4 regions of the Niameybacter sp. genome follow, and region 1 is predicted to be linked to each of the others. Evidence: predicted binding sites of a transcription regulator. Region 1 holds the regulator's gene; each other region holds the start of a gene.

The links. The regulator Rex, encoded in region 1, represses fermentation and respiration genes when NADH is low (regulators of the CRP and FNR family bind a similar motif). The targets are predictions, from matches to a motif close to ATTGTTAANTANTTAACAAT.
Region 2: fucO (lactaldehyde reductase) is a predicted target of Rex. The motif match lies at 1,646-1,665, and genes of this name have one in related genera.
Region 3: RRY75_RS05015 (NAD(P)H-dependent oxidoreductase subunit E) is a predicted target of Rex. The motif match lies at 3,564-3,583, and genes of this name have one in related genera.
Region 4: adhE (bifunctional acetaldehyde-CoA/alcohol dehydrogenase) is a predicted target of Rex. The motif match lies at 3,212-3,231, and genes of this name have one in related genera.

The regions. Positions count from the first base shown of each region.
Region 1 is NZ_JAVVQU010000017.1:36,726-42,405, forward strand. Features, by position in the region: gene RRY75_RS06500 (GntR family transcriptional regulator) at 1-78, shown strand, start outside; gene RRY75_RS06505 (ABC-F family ATP-binding cassette domain-containing protein) at 165-2,084, opposite strand; gene RRY75_RS06510 (redox-sensing transcriptional repressor Rex) at 2,223-2,858, shown strand; gene RRY75_RS06515 (holo-ACP synthase) at 3,192-3,596, shown strand; gene RRY75_RS06520 (NAD(P)H-hydrate dehydratase) at 3,574-5,112, shown strand; gene RRY75_RS06525 (LolA family protein) at 5,193-5,680, shown strand, end outside.
Region 2 is NZ_JAVVQU010000008.1:25,327-31,006, reverse strand. Features, by position in the region: gene RRY75_RS03810 (dicarboxylate/amino acid:cation symporter) at 1-687, opposite strand, end outside; gene RRY75_RS03805 (TetR/AcrR family transcriptional regulator C-terminal domain-containing protein) at 1,007-1,549, shown strand; gene fucO (lactaldehyde reductase) at 1,694-2,842, shown strand; gene RRY75_RS03795 (hypothetical protein) at 2,881-4,587, opposite strand; gene RRY75_RS03790 (winged helix-turn-helix domain-containing protein) at 4,779-5,288, opposite strand; gene mgtA (magnesium-translocating P-type ATPase) at 5,304-5,680, opposite strand, start outside.
Region 3 is NZ_JAVVQU010000012.1:14,490-20,169, reverse strand. Features, by position in the region: gene RRY75_RS05035 (transglutaminase domain-containing protein) at 1-801, shown strand, start outside; gene RRY75_RS05030 (hypothetical protein) at 843-1,037, opposite strand; gene RRY75_RS05025 (hypothetical protein) at 1,184-1,738, shown strand; gene RRY75_RS05020 (MATE family efflux transporter) at 2,045-3,412, shown strand; gene RRY75_RS05015 (NAD(P)H-dependent oxidoreductase subunit E) at 3,598-3,849, shown strand; gene RRY75_RS05010 ([Fe-Fe] hydrogenase large subunit C-terminal domain-containing protein) at 3,840-5,549, shown strand; gene RRY75_RS05005 (SpoIIE family protein phosphatase) at 5,582-5,680, shown strand, end outside.
Region 4 is NZ_JAVVQU010000004.1:106,256-111,935, forward strand. Features, by position in the region: gene RRY75_RS02540 (ABC transporter permease) at 1-427, shown strand, start outside; gene adhE (bifunctional acetaldehyde-CoA/alcohol dehydrogenase) at 502-3,117, opposite strand; gene RRY75_RS02550 (radical SAM/SPASM domain-containing protein) at 3,689-4,552, shown strand; gene truA (tRNA pseudouridine(38-40) synthase TruA) at 4,584-5,321, shown strand.

The DNA of each region.
Region 1 (5,680 bases):
GATGGAGAAACAGCAGAAAAGCTTATTGAGCAACACATTAAAAATGTAGAATACAATATGCATCTTAATATTGATTGATAAAGAATCCCCGTAATGCTTGTATAAGTGCACTACGGGGATTCTTGTATGCTCGAAGAGGCGCTATTTTACTATAAGTTTTAGACTTAAAGTAAGCTTTCAAGTTCTTCCGAAGTTGTTTCCCAGTTGCCATAGAGTGTAGCCACATCTGCTTCAGATTGAGCCTTTAGGTTAAGTACCTCGCGTGATTTATCTGGGTCTGTATAGATTTCTTCTAGACAAAGCTGTTCATCAAAAGTGATCACTTCAGTTTCTTTTGATTCAATCTGTGCTTCAATCTCTTTTAATGCAGCCTGCAGTTTTTTTATGCGATTTTGAAGTTCTTTTTGCTTTTGCCAGTCTTCTTTTGTAGAAGGCGTACTAGGCTTAGCATAAGCAGAAGAAGTAGAGAGGGTTATACTCACAGGGGCTTCCTTTTTCTTCTCCATAAAGTAGTCATAGTCACCTAGATACATGGTCATATGGTCATTTGCCATATCGAGTACTTTAGTAGCTGTCTGATTAATAAAATAACGGTCATGAGATACATAAAGAATGGTACCTTCATACTGGTTAAGTGCATTTTCAAGAACCTCTTTGGACATCATATCAAGGTGGTTAGTCGGCTCATCTAGGATGAGAAAATTGGCTTTAGAAAGCATGATTTTAGCGAGAGCTACACGGCCCTTTTCACCACCACTTAAAGCACGAATAGGCTTAAATACATCTTCACCTGTGAAAAGGAAGCTAGCTAACATATTACGAATTTCTGTATTTGTAAGATCAGGATAGGTATGTTGAATTTCTTCCATAATAGTAGCACTTAAGTCTAGAGTAGCATGCTCTTGGTCATAGTAACCAATATGTACGTTAGCACCTAGAGCGATAGTACCATTAGAGATATCCGAAGTCCCCATAATCATACGGAAGAGAGTTGTTTTACCGATACCATTTGGGCCTACAATAGCAACTTTTTCTCCGCGTTTGATGTCAAAGTCAATTCCACTAAAAAGTGTGCCATCTTCAAAAGATTTAGCAAGTGATTTGACTGTAAGGACATCATTTCCACTTGTAATACGTGGACTTAACACTAAGTTCATGGGTTTGTCATCAATCATAGGTAAGTCTATAATTTCTATTTTATCTAAAAGTTTTTCACGGCTTCTAGCACGTTTAATAGATTTTTCTCGATTAAACTGACGTAGCTTTGCAATGACAGCACGTTGTTTAGCTATTTCTTGTTGTTGCTTCTCATACTGATGCATAGCTGCTTCATAAACTTTTTCACTTTCAATAATAAAGTGACTGTAGTTCCCATTATAGACCATAGCGCGTCCAAACTCTAAGTGAATGACTTTAGTAACAACACGATCTAAGAAGTAGCGATCATGAGAGATAATAAGTACTGCCCCTTTGTAGCTTCTTAAGTAGTTTTCAAGCCACTCTGTAGCAGCAATATCTAAATGGTTAGTGGGCTCATCTAGAAGAAGTAAATCAGGTTCTTCTAAAAGAAGCTTAGCAAGTGCTACACGTGTTTTTTGTCCACCTGATAGCGTAGTGATAGGCTGATTGTAGATTTCTTCTTTTAGACCAAGCCCTTTAAGCACACCTTTTACTAAACTTTTATATTCATAGCCTTTTTTGTTTTCAAAAGTCATACGTAGTGCATCATAAGTGTGGGTAAGCTCCATGGAATGTGTTCTTGCAATTTCTTCTTCCATTTGATGTAGCTTTTCTTCTAAAGCAATGACTTCATCAAAAACATGCAAAAGCTCTTCGTAAACACTATGAGTAGAGTTAAATTGCATGTTTTGTTCTAAATAGCCAAGTGTTGCACCTTTGGCAAAGAAAAGGTCGCCGCCGTCGCAAGACAGTTCTCCTGTTAAAATTCTAAATAAAGTTGTTTTACCAGCCCCGTTATTTCCAACAAGGGCAACTTTTTCCGTATCTTCTATATGAAATGAAATATCTTTTAACACAACTTCTTCGTTAAAAGATTTACGTATACTATGGCAGTTAGCAATCATAAGTGAACCTCCTCGTTAATGTAGTTTCATATTAACAGAAAATCAGTAAAAATAAAAGTCAAGAATAGAAGGTGCAGATTGACAAAAAAAAAACTAAAATGCTATACTAGACTAATAGAAAGAGAAGGAGGTAAAGATGTGACTGAAGAGAGAAAAATTTCTATGGCAGTAATTCGTAGATTACCAAGATATTATAGAAATTTAGCAGAATTACTAGACAATGGTGTAACTAAAATATCTTCTAGAGAATTAAGTGAGAGAATGAAAGTTACAGCTTCTCAAATTAGACAGGATCTTAACAACTTCGGCGGTTTTGGACAGCAAGGATATGGATATAATGTAGAATATTTACACAAAGAAATAGGAAAAATACTAGGACTTGAAAAAACACATAGTATGATTATTGTAGGGGTAGGTAATTTAGGTCAGGCCCTTGCAAACTATACAACTTTTGCAAAACGTGGTTTTAATTTAATCGGATTATTTGATGTCAATCCAAGACTTGTAGGTATGAGTATTCGTGGCCTAGAAGTTATGGATATTGACCAGATGGAAGCGTTCGTAAAAGAACATAAAGTAGATATTGCCATTTTGACAATGCCTAAGACAAAAGTCAAAGAAACAGCTGAGAATTTGGCTAATTGGGGTGTAAGAGGACTTTGGAACTTCTCACCTGTAGATTTATTTGTACCAGATGGTGTACAAGTTGAGAACGTACATCTTTCACATTCATTAATGACGCTTGCGTATAAGATTAATGAAGGCGAAGAATAATTATGAGATTTTATTTAAATACTTCCAAGTAAGACGATAACATAGTCTTGCTTGGAAGTATTTTTGCTAAATAAAACTATTTAGGTAACTTTTACGTGACGATATATAAAGTACAGCAAGATAAAGAAAGAGAAAAAATGGTCAAAGGGGTTATAGATAAAAACTAGTATACGGTTAAGGTGTTGATAGCTAATGATTTGATCCAACAAAAGGAGAAAGAGCTTATAGGCTATTTAAAAGAGCAAGGCAATTTAACCTTTACTAGTACTTACATAATATAGTAGGCTATAAGCATATTGATAAATTGGATAAGAAGTTGGGGGATTCTAAAAAGTGATAGTAGGAATAGGGAATGATATAGTAGAAGTAGAACGTATTAAAAAAGTAGCTTTACGTACGCCAGCCTTTTTGGAGAAACTTTTGACAATAAATGAGAAAACACGTTTAGTAACTGGGGATAAGCTACAGTTTGAATCTATAGCAGGTGTATTTGCGGCTAAAGAAGCAGTGAGTAAGGCATTAGGTACGGGGTTTGTAAATTTTGAAGTAAAGGACATTGAAGTGACAAAGGATACAAAGGGAAAACCAGAGATTCAACTTCATGGAGGAGCCTTGATACTAGCGAGAGAGCTCGGGATTACGCACATACATCTTAGTATTTCACATACAAAAGATTATGCTACGGCTTTTGTGATTGCAGAAAAGGGGAATGTAGATGAAACTTGCAACAAAAAGTGAAATGAATCAGCTAGATCAAGAGGCACTAATCAAGTATCATATTCCAAGCCTGCTACTTATGGAACAAGCAGCGAGTAGGCTTTTTGAATACGTTGTGGCTCATCATAAAGGCAAACGCATCCTTATTCTATGCGGACCTGGAAATAATGGAGGAGATGGCTTAGCTCTAGCAAGACAACTTGTATGCTTAGGTGGTATGCAGGTGAGAATTGGCCTTGCAACAACTTTAGACAAGCTTTCAAAGGATGGAAAGTGCTATTATGCTATTTGTGAAAAGTTGGGGATACCTTGTGTGAACGTATTGATAGATAGGAAACAGCAAGAGGAACACATGGAATGGGCAGAGGTAATAGTAGATGGTATTTTTGGAACTGGACTTACAAGGAATGTAGAAGGGGACTTAGCGATGCTTCTTCAACAAGTTAACAAGGTAAATGCCTTTAAACTGAGCATTGATATGCCTTCAGGGATTGCATGTGATACAGGAGATGTATTAGGTGAAGCAATTAGGGCAGATTGCACCATCACTTTTCAAATGGGAAAGGTAGGGCAGTTTTTATATCCTGGCATGACTTATATAGGGGAGTTGAGAATTGTAGAAATTGGTATTCCAGGTCAGCTTGTAGAGGAAATGAGAGGAAAATACTGTGCTATTGATAAGACACTCGTGCAGAAGTTATTGCCTGATCGCCCAGTAAGGAGTAACAAAGGAAGTTATGGAAAAGTGTTAATGATAGGCGGACAAAAAGGGATGAGTGGAGCAATTTGTATGGCAAGCCTCGGAGCTATGCGTGTAGGGGCAGGAGTGGTAACTATAGCAGTACCTACAAGTTTGACAGATATAGTAGAACAAAAGGTGACAGAAGCTATGACGCTGCCTCTTCCAGAATGGCAGGGACACTTAGCAAAAGAGGCTGCAGAGGTGATACACGCTTGTATTAAAAACTACTCTGTAGTTAGTATAGGCCCAGGACTTGGTCGAGGAGAGGATTTGCAAAAGATCATGGAGGTTGTAGTACAAAGTGATAAACCACTTGTAATTGATGCAGATGGTCTACATGCTCTCAAGCCACATCTTGAAAAGCTAAAGCAGCGTACGGCTCCAGTTATTCTTACCCCACACGTAGGAGAAATGAGTGCATTATGTGGTGTAGGTATTCCAGAAATTTTGAATAGCCCCGTAGAATATGCCAGGACTTTTAGCGAGACATATAATGTAATTGTAGTCCTCAAGTTAGAACGTATGATTGTAGCAGTGCCAAGACAAGATACTATTTATATTAATACTAAGGGGCATCAAGCGATTGCAAAAGGTGGGGCTGGAGATGTACTCACAGGTTTTGTTACAGGGTTGTTAGCTTGTAGCAAACAACCAGAATCTGCCACGCTACTAGGATGTTACTTACATGGCGATACAACTAAGAGGCTTGTAGCCTATAAGGGCGAGTACAGTGTACTCCCTACGGATTTATTAGAGTATGTAGGAGAAAGCTTTAAGGATATAATGAGTTTATAAAGTTTATCATATATTAACCTTCAGAGGAGTATATTAATTATAGAGGAAATGAATGAGAGTACACCAAAGAGCAAACTTGGATGCTGATAGCCCCTTCCTTTTCGTATTTGTCTAGGAGGTTTTTTATGTACAAAGTAAAAAGAATTTTGGTGATTGGCTGTATCCTCTTACTAACGGGTTGCTTTTGGGGATGTCAAAACCCACAGTTAGGGATGCATAACGTAAAAAATGTAGAAAACATGTTGGAGAATTTAAAAAACTATGAAGCAAACCTTTCAATAACATTTACAAAAAACAAAGATAAGAGTAACATTAAGATGAAGCAAGTTTGGCGAGAAGATGGAACATACGAAACGACTGTTTTAGAACCGGAAAGACTAAAAGGTTATTGTACGACCTATGATGGGAATACAATATCTCAGTATAATCCCACTAATCAAGAAACCATTCAAACAAAAGTAAGTCCTGTTTTAAATCAGTTACTATTTGGAACCTTTGTAACACAATACAATGAGAACAAGGTAGGTGCAGTAGACTCTGCGATTACTTTAACGATTCCAGGACGATT
Region 2 (5,680 bases), on a different contig from region 1:
AAAGATAGCAGCTGGGCCAAACTTTGTGATTACAAAACTTAAGAATACTGTAATCATTTTATTAAGTTCTTCTAAAAGTTTTTTCAAGAGCACAATTTCGCCTTCTAACTTATGAATAATAAGTCCTGTTACAACAGCTAAGAATACGATACTTAATACTTTTCCGTTTTGAGTGAAGGCACCTGTCACGTTATTAGGCACTGCATCTAAGATCACTAAGAGTGGATTTCTCCCTTCGCTTCCTACTTGAGCACTGATATTACTAATACTCACTTGGAAAACACCCGCTTGATGTGCGATGAATCCTATAACACCTGCAAATCCTAAGGCAAAAATCGAAGTTGCTAAAAATCCCATGACTGTTTTATAAGAAATACGTCCTAGCTTCTTTGTATCGGTAATGCGGCACATTGCAAGTGCAATAGATGTAAAGACCATTGGAATAATAACGAGTTGTAGTGCATTTACAAACAACTGCCCTAATATGTAAAAGATTCCTAAAGCTTCACTATTACTACTGATATCTTGGAATAGAACTAAGTTTAAAGTATTCCATACCCCTTCTTGTCCATTTCCTACTAGGTACTCTCTTAAAAAGATAAAAAGTGTTCCAGCAAGTAGACCACTTCCTAATGCAATCGCCATTTTAATAGCTAAGTTATTCACTTGATTTTTCGATTTTGTCATGATGCCCTCCTGTTAGTTAGTTTGCTAGGACACCAAAAAAAAAGACTCAATACCTCTTTAAGATATTAAGACATAAATACACCGTTCAATGTACGACTCCTTATTAGCCTCTCTGGACTATCTTAAAGGTATCCTATTAATATTGAATTATATAAGAACCCACTCATTATGTCAACAAACTCTCTCTATTTTTACAAATTTATCCTGATTACACATTTATTTCTTTATTTTGGTTTCTAAAGATAGAGGTTTAAAATCCGCTTATAAAATGTTAAAATAAAGTGTAATTTTGTGAAAGGAACAACTTATGGATACTACTATGAAAACAAAATATAAATTTGCTACTGCGATTAAAGCTTTAATGGTTACTCAATCCTTAGATAAAATCACTGTTAAAGACATTGTTGAACATTGTCAGCTGACGAGACAAACCTTTTATCGTCATTTCCAAGATAAATATGATTTAGTTAACTGGTACTTTGAAAAGTTGGTTCAACAATCCTTTAAACAAATGGGTATTCGTTATACGTTAAGAGAAGCCCTTATTGAGAAATTTAACTTCATTATAGATGAAAAGATTTTCTTCTTACAAGCCTTTAACTCTAACGACTATAACTCCCTTATCAATTACGACTATGAATGTATCTATAAATTTTATTCAGATATTATCAAAAGCAAGTTAGATTGTCAGGCCCTGGATACACAAACGGATTTTCTCCTTCAAATGTATTGTAGAGGCTCCATTGCCATGACGATAAACTGGATTAATCAGGATAGAGAACTGTCCCCAGACCAGTTAGCAGACTTACTGATTGAGGCACTTCCAATCAAACTCTCCTTACTTTTGTCTGATATACAATAGTACCCTTTGTATATCCTATTATTCTAGTGACATATGACTGTCTCTGTAACTTTTGTTACACTTGTCCAATTGTGTAACTTGTTTAAATCTTTTTATATTGTTATTATTTTGACATATTCTATATTTAAGGGAGAGATATATAAAATGGCAAATAGAATCGTATTAAATGAAATATCTTATCATGGTAAAGGTGCAATCTGTCACATTTCTGAAGAAGTAACCAAACGAGGCTTCCAAAAAGCTTTCCTTTGCTCTGACCCAGATCTTATCAAATTTGGTGTAACAGGTAAAGTTGTAAAAGTTTTAGAAGATGCAGGCCTTATCTACACAATGTACTCAGACATTAAAGCAAATCCTACTATTGAAAATGTACAAAATGGTGTAGAAGCTTACAAAGCTTCTGGCGCAGATTACATTATCGCTGTAGGTGGCGGGTCTGCTATGGATACAGCAAAAGCCATTGGGATCATCATCAATAACCCTGAGTTTAGTGATGTAAGAAGCCTTGAAGGTGTTGCACCAACTAAAAACCCATGTGTACCAATTATTGCTGTTCCAACAACAGCAGGTACAGCTGCAGAAGTAACAATCAACTACGTTATTACAGATGTAGAGAAAAACAGAAAATTTGTATGTGTAGATACACATGACATTCCAGCAATCGCTGTTGTAGATGCTGATATGATGTCTAGCATGCCTGCTGGCTTAACAGCTGCAACAGGTATGGATGCTTTAACACATGCTATTGAAGGTTATATCACACAAGGCGCATGGGAAATGTCAGACATGTTCCATATTAAAGCCATTGAACTTATTTCAGAATCTTTAAGAGGTGCTGTAGCAAATACAGATGAAGGCCGTGAAGGTATGGCTCTTGGTCAATATATTGCAGGTATGGGCTTCTCTAATGTTGGTCTTGGTATTGTTCACTCTATGGCTCACCCTCTTGGTGCACTCTACGATACACCTCATGGTGTAGCAAATGCGATTATCCTTCCAACAGTTATGGCTTATAACGCTGAAGCTACAGGAGAAAAATACAGAGACATCGCACGTGCTATGGGTGTAGAAAATGTAGATGCTATGGACCAAGCTACATACAGACAAGCTGCTATTGATGCTGTTAAAAAACTTTCAGAAGATGTAGGTATCCCAGCTACACTTACAGATATCGTAAAAGAAGCAGACATCACTTTCTTAGCTGAATCTGCTTACGCTGATGCTTGTAGACCTGGTAATCCAAAAGATACAAGTGTAGAGGATATTATTGCCCTTTACAAAGCTATGCTATAAAAAACAGAAGAGCTGCCAGCGTAGGCAGCTCTTTTATTTTACTCATTTTCAGGTTCATGTTCATTGTACTTAAATACTTTTACAATACGTGCCTTCAAGTGCTCTTCTTCTAGTGGCTCATAAACAATAATACTTATCGTCTCATCTACTAAACTAAACACCATGTGATGGAGTTCATGCTCATCTGGTAAGATTTTAAAGCTTTCATAGTCTTTCTTCTCTAATTCTCCCCAGCTAAGTGCCTTCACATCTTCCATACTATGAAGTTCTAACAAGGCCCTTTCAATGTCTAAGCGCTCATATAGCGTAAAGGTTGTATGTACTGTCTGTAAACATTCTTTCTCAAATTTAAACCCACTATAAATCGCTTGCCACTTTTCTTCTAAAGCCTTTTGTCTCGCTGCTTTTTCACTGTGTATGCGAAGGGCTGTATCATCCTTTTTAGCAAGTACCTTTTGAAGCTCTGGTGTAATGTCCTCTTTTTTTCTGGTGAAAATATCAATATAAGCAATTGCACTACGCATCTCTTCTTTGCTCATCATCAACATACCTTCATAGGTAATAATTTCCGTTTCTTTCATCTTCATTTCTTTGGCTGTACGTAGCTCGGTCATTTCTAGCTGTTGAAGCTGTGCTAGAATATCCTCTTCTTGGGATAAAGATAGTCCATCTTTTTGCTCATCCAGCTTACTTTGTAGATTTTTCTTTTCTGCTATAAGCTTCTCTATACGCCCTTTTGTTTCTTCTTGTTGTTGCTCTTCTCTTTCAATAACTCGCTTTTTAGCACTAATATCACCCTCTATCGCTAAGAGGCTTTGTAAAACTTGTTGGTAGTGTGCTTCATTTTGATATTGCTGTTTCATTAAGTCTTGGTAATTTTGTTCTAGCTTTTGTCTATTTCTAAGCGGTAGGAAACTTGGCAAATCTGATTCATCTATAGCCATTTGTCCACCTTCTTGACAGACGCTAAGGGTTATAAGCTGTGCAAATAATTCGCGTATTAATTTATTTTTTCCAAGTGGCAACTGGAGTGCACCAATACTTTGTTCTAGCCTCATGCGAAGAAGCTGTTGCGCTTGTGGTTGTTCTGTAGGGTAACCTTCTACTTCCTCATTTAGCATACTACTATGTACTTGAATATCACTTTCTGCATCTATATCTATCCGTTCAGCAGCTTGAATGTCAAAGGCTTCCTCTTCTAGGTTCTTCTCTGCTTCTTCCCCTTGTATACCTTCTGTAGATGCTTGTGTTTGTTGGGCTTGAAGTGCCTGTTGGATTTCTTTTTGGAAGTCTCTCATCTCATCTTCATAACACTTTTTAATCAAATCTGCTTTTTGAGAAGGGAGAAGCTCTTCTTTGATCCCATAAAGTTCAGCCGCCTGATCTATCATAAATACTGAAAGAGCATCTGCTGAAGCATCTGCATCTATAATACCTGATTTCAGACTTTGACTTTTCTGCTTTAAAACATTTTTAAGATGTTGCTCTAAGGCCTCTCGGTCTAGCATTTGCCATTGAAGCTTATTTTTTTCTATAAGTTCTTCTGTACTCTGTACTTCCGGTGCTTGGAAAGGTGCCTTTTTCATAAGTCCTGCAACAAGATTAGTTGCTTGAACAAGTTTTTTTGCTACTTTTTGTCCTGTTTGTTTAGATAAGTTGGTCATAGTGAAAGTTTCTAGTAAGGCAATCTGCTCTCTAAGTTCGTCTTCTGAAACTTTCTTGATTCCGTCAAATAGGTTTGGCAAGGTGAACGCTCCTTTTATATTTCTAATTATTCTTTTACTCTCTACTTCAAGATTTTATCACGTTTTAACATTTATTAAAACCTTCTCTTCAAAACACTAAAAGCCTCTTGGCCTGACAAAATCATGGGTAAGGCAAATTCACTTTACCTATACTCATCATTTTGTTTGACCAAGAGGCTCTAGCCGACCATTCATGGAAGATGCACTGGATTGATAAACTTATACCCAACTCCCCATATAGTAAGAATAAATATAGGATGGGTTGGATCTGGCTCAATCTTCTTCCTCAACTTTCTGATATGAGCCATAATGTTGCTATCATCATAAGTATACGCTTCTTTCCATACATTACTGTAAATCTGCTCTTTGGAATAAATTTTCCCTTTATTACTGGCAAGTAAGCATAAAATATCAAATTCTTTAGGCGTGAGCTGAATGAGGTCCTGCCCATAGGACACACTTCTATTGACCTTATCTATCATCAACGCTCCACTTTGAATCTTCTCTTCCATACCCTCATGTAGCGTGTCTTGCTCATCTCTACTTAAAATCAATGAGCCGTACTCCATTTCTTTGAGTCCCTTTAGTCCTTCTAATAGTTCTTGAAGCGCTTCATTATCGTTTCTTTTACCTGCAAGTTGCTCATAAATCCATGTACATAGCTCTGCTTCCATCCCAATTACCAATGCTTTTTTACTCATTTTAGTCCCTCCCACTTAAAGTAATTCACCGTATTTTCTTACATAAATTTTCTTTAAGAGCGTAGCAAGCATCATGTATGCCACTATAATTCCGATGAGCCATACAAAGTAAACAGGAGGCATTGCATACATTCCAAGTACAGTTCCAAGTGAAGTATAAGGAATAATCGTTCCGATACCAATAGCCACTGTAGTGACAACCCCAACAGCTAAAGAGGCTCTACTTTGAATAAATGGAATCTTTGGTGTGCGAATCATATGAATGATCAAAGTTTGAGACCATAATGACTCTACAAACCATCCTGCATTGAACAGTGCCATAAATAAAGTTTGGTCTACACCAGGTTCATAGTAGCCTCCACCGCATACCATAGGACAAATCACAAAATACA
Region 3 (5,680 bases), on a different contig from region 1:
CAACGTAATCCCAAAGTCATGCTCACGTTTAAGTATGCAGTAGAAGATAGAAAGAAGCTGTTACAGTATTCTAAACAAGTAGATGAACAAGTGAAGAAACTAATCAATACGTTGATAAGCACCGATATGAAAGACTATGAAAGAGAATGGAAATTTGTTGACTACCTGGTAAACAATGTATCCTATGGAAAAGGTATAAAAGAAGTGGAGCATATGATGTTTGGAGGATTGGTTGACAAAGTTGCAGTATGTGATGGTTATGCCAAAAGTCTGATGTACCTTTTAAATAGTGTGGGTGTTCCAACGAAGATGGTAACAGGCACGGCAAGAGGAATAGATGAAAATGGCGGAAATATAGATCAGCCTCATGCATGGAACTTGGTAAAAATTAATGGTGCCTATTATCATGTGGATGTTACTTGGGCGGACCAAGACCAAAATAATATAGGAAATTACTATAATTATATCAATGAAAAGGATGAATACATGGCACTGACACACACTTGGGAGAAAGCTAAGTATCCAAAGACAACAAGTGATCAGTATTTATCTATTAATCTCCCACTCAAATTAGCAGGAGTATATAAGGTAGATTCTAAGTCAGAGTGGACGAGCCTCAAGAGGCAGCTCAGTCAGGAAAAAGGTTTAAGTAAGAATATTATCTTTTATAATTTAAGCACCCATAAATGGTCACTAGATAAAATTTTGCAAGAAATAGTAAAGCTAGAGAATAATGAAATTTACTATTCTAGCTACTATAAATATGATTGCCTTATTTTAAATTATAAATCAGCCCATTAAAATAAACTCACTTTAGAAGAAACTTCTAAAGTGAGTTTATTTTAATGGCTCCAATTGCCTGTAGTATGACAGTAAGGACACTCTATTTGGTTGTCAGGCTTAGTAGAAAGATTGAGTAATGCAGTGGGTGGGTAATAACTGTCACTACTGTAAGCAAAGGGATCAATGGTGTTGGAAAGGTACTCAGGGCCATACATATCATAGCCACAACTTTTACAACGTAAATAGTTTTGCATAAGCGTACACCTCGATTAGAAGTAAATGATTTAAATATAGATTGCCCAATATTTAGTAAAATATACATTTCTAGATTTTGGGAGGATAAAAAGTATAAATTTCCATATCCTATCTCTATATTAAGTCTAAAGGAGTGAAGCAAAAGATGAAGAAATTTGCATTAAAAATCGTAAGTATGGCCTTTGTATGGATTATGTGTATCAATTCAGTAATGGCTTGTACAGCAACACCAAGGGCAAATGTGAGTAAGCCTAAACCAGCTCCAAAACCTACTACTTATATAAATCTAGAAATAAGTGAAGCTGTTCCAACACCACAAGAAGACAAACATACTAGAACAGTACCAGCTAAAGTGATAGTACCTGCACAACAAGCACCAGAAGAAGTTAAGAAAGAAGAAGCAAGAAGCAACGAACAAACACCTTTTGTCATTGATAACTTCAAGGTGATTCAAAATGCACTTTGCAAATTAGGTATTCCAAATGACGAGCTAGAAGTCATGATTAAAGAAGGTAAGAAGCTTCCAGAAGTTCTTGAAATGCGTAATATAAAAGTGCCACGCTTCAAAAAAGCTTTATTGAAACAATACTACAACGCCATTGATGAAGGTGTTAAAAATAAACAAATTACCAAAGAAGAAGGAAAAATGCTTCGAATTGCTATTAAAGCAAAAGTAATGTCTTGGCTTACAACTAAATAAGTAAAAGAAAGATGACCCATGTAGGACGCCGTCATTAAGTTAAGACATTACCGTACTATAGGGTGTTGAAGGGATCAGGTACATAAAGTATCTGGTCCTTTTTAGTTAGGATGCTGCAAGAAGAAGTTAAGGTTCTATTGTGTATAGGGCACTTTAGGTCTGATAAGTGAATTCCAATAGGCTAGAGCAATAAAAGAAAGAGACAAGTATACTTAGAAAGTGAAAAAACTAGACGGTAATACATATTTAGGTTAATATAGAATGAGTTTGATATGAAAGAGGCTATGAAGGGGGACGGAAGACAAGATGATACGACTTATAAAAGATATGACCAAAGATAAGGAATTCTTTAAATTATTATTTACCATTGCGATACCGATTATGATTCAAAATCTTATTAGCTCATCATTGAATATGATAGATACACTAATGATAGGAAGATTGGGTGAAGGAGAAATTGCGGCAGTAGGACTCGCTAATCAAATTTTCTTGTTGATTATGGTAGGACTTACAGGGATTTGTGCAGGTGCAGGTGTTTTTATCTCTCAATATTGGGGTAAAAAAGATATAACGAATATTAAGCGTATGTTAGGGCTAGCACTTGGCGTAGGTGCAGTTTATGCTTTAGCCATTACATGGGTGGTACAAAGCTTCCCGACTCAAATGATAGGCTTCTTTAACAAAGAGCCTAGAATTTTAGAGCTTGGAACAAGCTACATTAAAATAGTATCTTTTAGTTATGTGCTCACAGCCATAACCTTTGCCTATAGCTATGGGTTAAGATGTATAGGACGTACAAAGCTACCCATGGCTGCAAGTGCAGTAGCAGTAGTTATCAATATTATCTTTAATGCCATTTTCATTTTTGGTTTTGGCATTGTAGAACCTATGGGTGTAGCAGGAGCAGCACTTGCTACATTACTTGCACGTATTGTAGAAACAGTCATCATTGTAGGGACTGTCTATGTGAGAAAGTATGAGTTAGCAGCAACACTTAAAGAACTTTTTAGTATACCAAAGGATTTGGTTACTAAAGCATCACAACTCATGTTAACCATTACTGTAAATGAGTTATGTTGGGGACTTGGAACAATTATCTATACAAAGGCTTATGGACATATTGGGTCTGCAGCAGTAACAAGTATTCAAATTGTAAATACGATTACCAACTTTTTCTTAGTTGTTATCTTTGCTATTGCAGCTGCAGTACTGACTATAGTAGGAAATGCCATTGGAGAAGGTGAGATAGAAAAGGCGAAGCTCTATGCCAAACGTATTATGATTTTATCTACCGGTCTTGGATTATTTATTGCGTTAAGTATAGCGGTAACGGCACCGCTTGTTGTAAGTTGCTTTAACGTAACACCAGAAGTGGCAAGTGTTACTATGAATATCCTACGTATTAATGCAGTTATCATCATTCCAAGAATTTATGCAGTGGTTATGATTGTAGGGATCTTTAGAGCAGGTGGGGATACAAAGTGCTCTCTTATTCTTGAGGCTTGTACTATGTGGGGAATAGGTGTACCCCTTTCTTTCTTAGGGGTATATGTCTTCAACTTACAATTAGAATTTGTCGTGATGATGTTGGTGATGGAAGAAGTCGTAAAATCAATCCTTTGTATGTGGCGCTTTAAGTCTAACAAATGGATTCATAATATGGTTGAACATTAAATAAAAAGTATAAAAGCATATAGAAATAAGGGATGTTACACTTGGTTGAAGTTGCGTAATATCCCTTATTTAGTATGTAAAAATAACATGGGCTAATATTGGTAGAAGGGTTGATTGGATTTGAAAGAAAGATTATAATGAATTCATAGTGTTTGTTAAAATTTAGACTATTCAGGGGTGAGTCTATGGAAGTCAAAGTATGTGTAGGTAGTGCTTGTTATGTAAAAGGATCTCATGAAGTGATAGAAGCACTTCAAGAATTTATTAAGATGTATCATCTAGAAAAGCAAGTTGTACTGAAGGCTGCATTTTGCCTAGGCCATTGTACAGAGGCTGTTTCAGTTGAAATTGATGGAACGGTTTATGGTGTACCTAAAGAGGGTGTAAAGGACTTTTTTGACCAACAAATCTATAGGAGCGTGAGACCATGCAAGTAATGAATTTTTCAAGTACAAATTGCAAAAATTGTTATAAATGTGTTAGAACATGTGCAGTTAAGGCGATTGAAGTCAAAGATGACCGAGCGCATATTATAACTGAAAGATGTGTAGCATGTGGACATTGTCTTGTTGTATGTCCTCAAAATGCAAGGGATGTCAAGTCTAGCCTAGAGCAAGTAAAGCATGCCCTTTTAGAAAAGAGAGAGGTAGTCGTGTCTCTAGCCCCTTCGTATCGTGCTTACTTTGAAGAAAGTGGTAAGGTTATAGCAGGTTTACGCATGCTTGGCTTTACACAAATAGAGGAGACTGCTGTAGGTGCAGAAGTCGTCTCTAAAGCTTATGAAACGTACATACAAGAAACCACGAGGCAAGAGCTTATTACAACGTGTTGTCCATCTACCGTTAGACTGATTGAGCGTTACTACTCCGACTTAATTCCAAACATGATGCCCATTGTATCCCCAATGGTTGCCCATGGGCGAATGATTAAAGAAGTTTCTAAGGAGGCCTATACCGTTTTTATTGGACCTTGCATCTCTAAAATATGTGAAGCCTTAAGTGAAGAAGTAGAAGGTGACATTGATGCGGTGCTTACCTTTGATGAAATCATCAACTACTTTCAAGAACAAGCTATAGACTATAAAAGTTTGGAGCCAGATGAACCTAATGTAGTAGGGACTTTAAGAGGAAGTAAGTACCCTGTCGTTGGGGGTGTCCTAAATGGAATTCGAGAAGTGATTGAACAAAAGCATTTAGAGGTACTACGTGTCCATGGCATGGAAAACTGCAAAGAGGTTTTAAACGACTTACGAGCAGGCAAGCTCAAAGACGTCTGTATTGAAATGAATATTTGTAGTGAAAGCTGCATCGCAGGACCTGGTGGACACAACCAAGAGGGCAGTGTCTTTACAAGGCTTAGTGCGATTCAAAAGTTTATGCGTAAGCCCTATATGGAAAAAGAAATGGTGAAATGCTATGATCCAAAAGTTTCTTTTGAACGTAACTTTAAGAACAAGCAAGTAGAAATTTATACTGCTACTAAAGAAGAAATCCGACAAGTCTTAGAAAGTATGGGAAAAAATGAAAAAAGTGATGAGTTAAACTGTGGTGCTTGTGGGTATGAGACCTGTAGGGATAAAGCTATTGCTGTTTTACATGGTATGTCTCAGATTGATATGTGCTTGCCTTATACCAGAAGTATAGCAGAGCGTCTAAGTAATGAAATTTTCTGCAATTCCCCTAACTGTATTTTAATCTTAGATAAACATTGTAAACTTATAGATATGAATCCAAGTGCCCAACAACGTTTGGGCTATAAAGGGGATCTGATGAAGGGTAAGAGCATGAGCATTATTATGGACAAAACACCTTTTGAGGTAGCCCTTAAAACGAAGACTTCTTCGCAAAAAGAGAAGGTAGAATTGCCTACCTACGATTTTATTGCTTATCGTCATATGATTTATTTAGAAAAGCAAAAAGCTCTTTTAGTCATTTTTACAGATATAACGGACGAAGAAAAACGTAAAAAAGAGGTACTTAGCTTGAAAGAAAGTACTTTGGACGTAACCCAGTCTATTATTGATAAGCAAATGCGAGTGGCTCAAGAAATTGCGAGCTTATTGGGTGAAACAACCGCCGAAACGAAAGTAGCCATTATGAAACTTAAGAAGGTATTAAGTGAGGAAGGTGACCGCTAGTGAGGTATTCAATTGATATAGGAAAGTATAGTATGAATAAATACCAAGAAGAACTTTGTGGTGACCATGTCGAAACCATTAAGACAAAAGAGGGGATGATTGTTGTCTTGTCTGATGGACTAGGAAGTGGC
Region 4 (5,680 bases), on a different contig from region 1:
GATGATGAGTGAACTTGTACCTTTTACATTCCAGTTACCAGCCTATATGATTCCAAATCAGTGGTCAGATATTGAGTTTTGGTCTAATCTTGTAAATAAGATAGGAGAAAATAAAGCAATGCTAGACGCGTTACCTTCTTATTTACCGGATTACTGGTATCAGACGTTACAGACAAACTTAATCATTAGTTTTACTTTAACAATGGTAGGTATTATGCTATTTATCAAAAAGATGAAACTTAATACAGGTAAAGAACTTTTTGTGAGGGTGTTACTTGCCATTGTTATAAGTTTTGTAAGTATACTTGTGATGTATGGAATAGGTGAAGAAGTGGGTGTTATAAGGGCGTTTTGGGTTGTGATACCTATGTACCTAGTAATTGACTTTCTTATTACGAAATGGAAGACATTATTTGAAATACAATAAGATAAGAAATAGAGGCTACCATGAAATAGCACTTTAAGCGTGCATTTCGTGGTAGCCTCTATTAAATTAATAAATTATTTTCCGTAGTAAGCTTGTTTGTAAAGGTCTTCTAACTCTTGGACTTTTGGAAGTCTTGGGTTAGCTGTTGTACATTGATCTTCAAAAGCTTTATATGAAAGGTCTTTGATGGCATCAAGATATACTTTTTCATCAATACCCATTTCTTTTAAGGTATAAGGAATGTTAAGCTCTTTCATTAAGTCACGTACAGCTTTAACAAGTGATTTAACACCTTCTTCTGGAGTAGAAGCTGGAAGTCCTAACATTTTAGCAATGTCAGCATATCTTTCTGGTGCTGTAAACTTACCGTATTTAGGGAATGCCATAAATTTAGTAGGATTTGTTTCACCATTGTATCCAATAACGTGTGGAAGAAGGATTGCATTTGCGCGACCATGTGCAATATGGAATTCGCCACCAAGTTTATGAGCAAGTGAGTGGTTCACACCTAAGAATGCATTTGTAAAGGCCATACCAGCAATACATGATGCATTGTGCATTTTTTCACGGGCTTCAGGGTCATTAGCACCCAATTTATATGAACGTGGTAAGTAGTCAAATACAAGTTGGATAGCTTTCATAGCAAGAGCATCTGTAAAATCTGAAGCAAGTACAGAAACATAAGCTTCAATAGCATGTGTTAAAACATCAAGACCTGTATCAGCTGTAGGACCAGCAGGTACACTCATTACAAATTCTGGATCGATGATTGCTACGTCTGGTGTTAATTCATAGTCAGCAAGAGGGTATTTCATATTCTTAGATTTATCAGAGATAACAGCGAAGGATGTAACTTCTGAACCTGTACCAGATGTAGTTGGGATTGCAACGAATTTAGCATTTTTACCCATATGAGGGAACTTATAAACACGTTTTCTAATATCTAAGAATTTTTGAGCCATACCTACGAAGTCTGCTTCTGGATGTTCATAGAATAACCACATGGCTTTACCAGCATCCATTGCAGAACCACCACCAAGGGCAATAATAACGTCTGGTTGGAAGGAACGCATCACTTCAGCACCTTTTCTTACTGTCTCAAGGTCTGGATCGGGTTCAACTTCGCTGAAGATTTCAATAGAAACTTTGTTTGGGTTTTTGTTAAGTTGGTAGATTACACGGTCTACATACCCAAGTTTAACCATCATTGGGTCAGCTACAATAAGTGCACGAGAGATGTTTGGCATTTTTGATAAATATTGAACAGAACCTGCTTCAAAATAGATTTTTTCTGGGATTTTAAACCATTGCATATTCACGCGTCTTTTTGCCACCCTTTTCTTATTGATTAAGTTCATTGCTGTAACGTTTGAAGAAGTAGAGTTACGTCCGTAAGAGCCACAACCAAGTGTAAGTGATGGCATCATAGAGTTATAAACATCGCCAATGCCACCAAAAGCAGAAGGAGAGTTTACAATAATACGACAAGCTTTAAGTCTTTCACCATATTCAGCAATAAGTGCTTCGTTAGTTGAATGAATAACAGCTGTATGTCCAAGACCACCAAGTTCAACCATAGCTTCAGCAAGTCTTATACCATCTTCTACGTCTTTTGCTTTAACAATAGCAAGAACTGGAGAAAGTTTTTCTCTAGAAAGTGGGTAATCTGCACCGATACCATCAATTTCACAGCAAAGAACTTTAGTTTCTTTTGGAATAGTAATGCCAGCAAGTGCAGCAATTTCATAAGGGAATTTACCTACGATATCTGGATTAACCATTTGTTTTTGAGGATTGATTACAAATGGTTCAAGTTTTTTGATTTCTTCTTTGGTTGCAAAGTAACAACCGAATTTTTTCATAAAGGCTACGGCTTTGTCATATACAGGCGCTTCGATGATAGCAGCTTGTTCAGAAGCACAAATCATACCATTATCAAAAGCTTTTGAAAGCATAAGATCTGTAAGAGATTGTTCTAAGTTAGCAGTTTTTTCGATGAAAGCAGGAACGTTACCAGGGCCTACACCAAGTGCGGGTTTACCAGCTGAGTATGCAGAGCGGACCATTGCAGAACCACCTGTTGCAAGAATCATAGCTACTTTTGGATGATTCATAAGTGCAGTCGTTGCTTCGATAGATGGATAGTCAATCCATTGAACACAGTTTTCAGGAGCACCAGCAGCAATTGCAGCATCTCTAACAATCATAGCTGCTTCACGAGAACAGTTTTGGGCAGATGGGTGGAATCCAAAGATAATAGGATTACGTGTTTTAGCACAAATAATAGCTTTAAACATAGCTGTTGAAGTTGGATTAGTTGTAGGTGTAACCCCACATACGATTCCTACTGGTTCAGCAATTTCTAAGTAACCTTCATCTTCATTATCCTCAATTAAACCAACAGTTTTATCATGTTTAATACTGTGATAGATATATTCTGTTGCAAAAATATTTTTTGTAACTTTATCTTCAAAGACACCACGACCTGTTTCTTCTACTGCCATTTTAGCCAGTTTCATTTGTGCTGAAAGACCAGCAAGTGCCATTGCTTTTGTAATCTCATCAATTTGTGCTTGGTCGAGTTTCATGTATGCTTCGAGTGCTTTGTCTGCTTTTTCTACCAATTCATTTACCATAGCTTGAGCATCTACAACAGGTGCTTCTACTTTAACGTTTTTTTCTGTAGCCATAATAATAGCCTCCCTTATGAAAAAATAATAATTTAATTTATTGAATTATGTTATAGTTTTTTATTACGGTTTAATAATATCATTAGAAAAAAATATTGTCAATTATTTAACAAGTTAGTATGAAGATTATATTTATGTATAAAATATCTAATAAAAAAAGGTTATTTGTTTGAGAAACAACGAAAATGTCATATAATTATGGATTGAATTAAATATAAAATTAATAAATAGACTATTTTATTGTACATTAATGAAAATATCTATTTGTAATGCATAGAAATTTAGAAATATAAAATTTTTTATAAGTTTAGAATGTGAATTAAATAGCAAAGGGGATTGACAATAGGATACAAGAAGAGGAGATAGAATAGTCTATTTGTAAAATATTAAGGGAGGATGTGAGAAATGTTGTTAGGAGTCTAGCGAAAGAAATCAAGTTTTAGAAAGGAAAACTTAGAGCGGCTTGAAATATTAAGTTAGGACCAGTACAATGGAATTGAAAAGAGGGGATAAGTTTTAGAACCAATTTTCACAGAAGTTATAAAATAAAGTATATAAAAGAGAGTATAGAATGAAACAATTTAAAAAAGTATATATAGAAATTACTAATATTTGTAATCTTAGTTGCAATTTTTGCCCTAAAACAAAAAGAAAACTAGAAATCTTATCCGGTGAACAGTTTCAAAAGGTTATAGAAGCAGTTAAGCCTTATACAGATTACATCTATCTACATTTGATGGGCGAACCTACGTTGCATAAAGATTTAAGGCTGTTTTTAGAAATAGCTTACGAGGCAGGACTTGAAGTTAACTTAACTACCAATGGAACGCTCCTTCATGAAGTAGAAGATGTATTGATTGAGGCAAAGAGCTTAAGACAAGTGAATATCTCTTTGCATAGTTTTGAAGCCAATGACCAAGGTGTTGATTTAAGCGCTTATGTAGAGCAGATTGCACGATTTGTAAATAAGGCAGCGCCACGTATTATTTGTTCCATGCGACTTTGGAACAAAGATAGTGAGACACTCAAGGCAAGTAATGCTTTAAATATGCCTATTCTACATTTATTAGAAGAAGCATTTCATTTACAAGGGCAATTGAGTGAAGCACTTCAACATAAACCTAGTTTTAAACTTCAAGACCATGTATACTTAAACATGGCAGAAAAGTTTGATTGGCCAGACATAGATAAAGCAGATGATACGGGTCAAATGTTTTGCTATGGGTTACGTGACCAACTAGGTATTTTAGTAGATGGTACAGTAGTGCCTTGTTGCTTAGATAGTGAAGGTAATATTCCACTGGGCAACATCTATGAAACATCTCTTGAAGAGATTCTAAAAAGTCCGCGTGCTACAAGGATTTATGAAGGTTTTTCCAATCGTCAAGCTGTAGAGGAACTTTGTAAACGCTGTGGCTATGCCAAACGTTACTAAATAAAATAAATGAAGGATTAAAGGTAAGCAAATGCGTAATATTAAACTTGTTATTCAATATGATGGTAGTAGATATAAAGGGTTTCAGGCTCAAAAGGACAATGATTTAACCATACAAGGTAAAATCGAAGCAGTTCTTTCTAAAATGAGTCATGAAAAGATTCAACTTATTGGATGTGAGCGTACAGATGTAGGTGTACATGCAGAAAATTATGTGGCAAACTTCCAAACAGAATGTGAACTTAGTGAGACAATGGTTCTTGATTATCTCTATGAGTTTTTACCAGATGATATTGTGGTTAAATCAGTAGAAGAAGTAGGAGAAAGATTCCACGCAAGATATAATGTGAAGTCTAAAACTTATCGTTACCGTATCAACAACAATCGTGTAAGAAATGTATTTGACAGAAAGTATACGTATCATGAAGACGATGCTTTAAATATAGAAGCTATGAAAGAAGCAGCACAAGTATTAGAATGTAGCCATGATTTCCAAAGCTTTACAAGCTTAAAAGCAAATGGCAAGTCAACAGTGCGCACAATCCATATGATTGAGATTGAAGAAAAAGAAGGTGTAGTGACTATTGATGTGACTGCCAATGATTTCTTATGGCATATGCCAAGACTTATTATAGGTGCGCTTCTTGAAGTTGGACTTGGAGAAAATACTATAGAAGATATGAAAGCAAGCTTTGAGGCTTGTACTAAACCAGAATATGCAACATTGGCTAAGTCTAAAGGACTTTGTCTCCTGGACGTTCAATACTAAGAACACTTAAAGAGACTATAAGCTGATGAAGAGTTATAAATGTCTATAAACAGAAGGTCTATGAAACTAGCAAGTTTACGCTAGGTTTATAGACCTTTTGTTATAAAATGAATTTATAAGTAGAAAAAATTATGAAGAATTTATGAAAAAAATTATTCAAAGTTTTACAGGTGTTTAATCAAAATAGAAATTAGGTTTAAAATACAACAAATTGTGTATCTATTATAAAGAAAAATTGTAAGAAATAAATAATTTAATTTAGAAAATATAAAATAACGATATTAAATAATATTTTACATAAGTTGAAAGTTGAATTAAGAGGTATATAATAGGTAGTTGAAAACAAACTACAAGTTGAA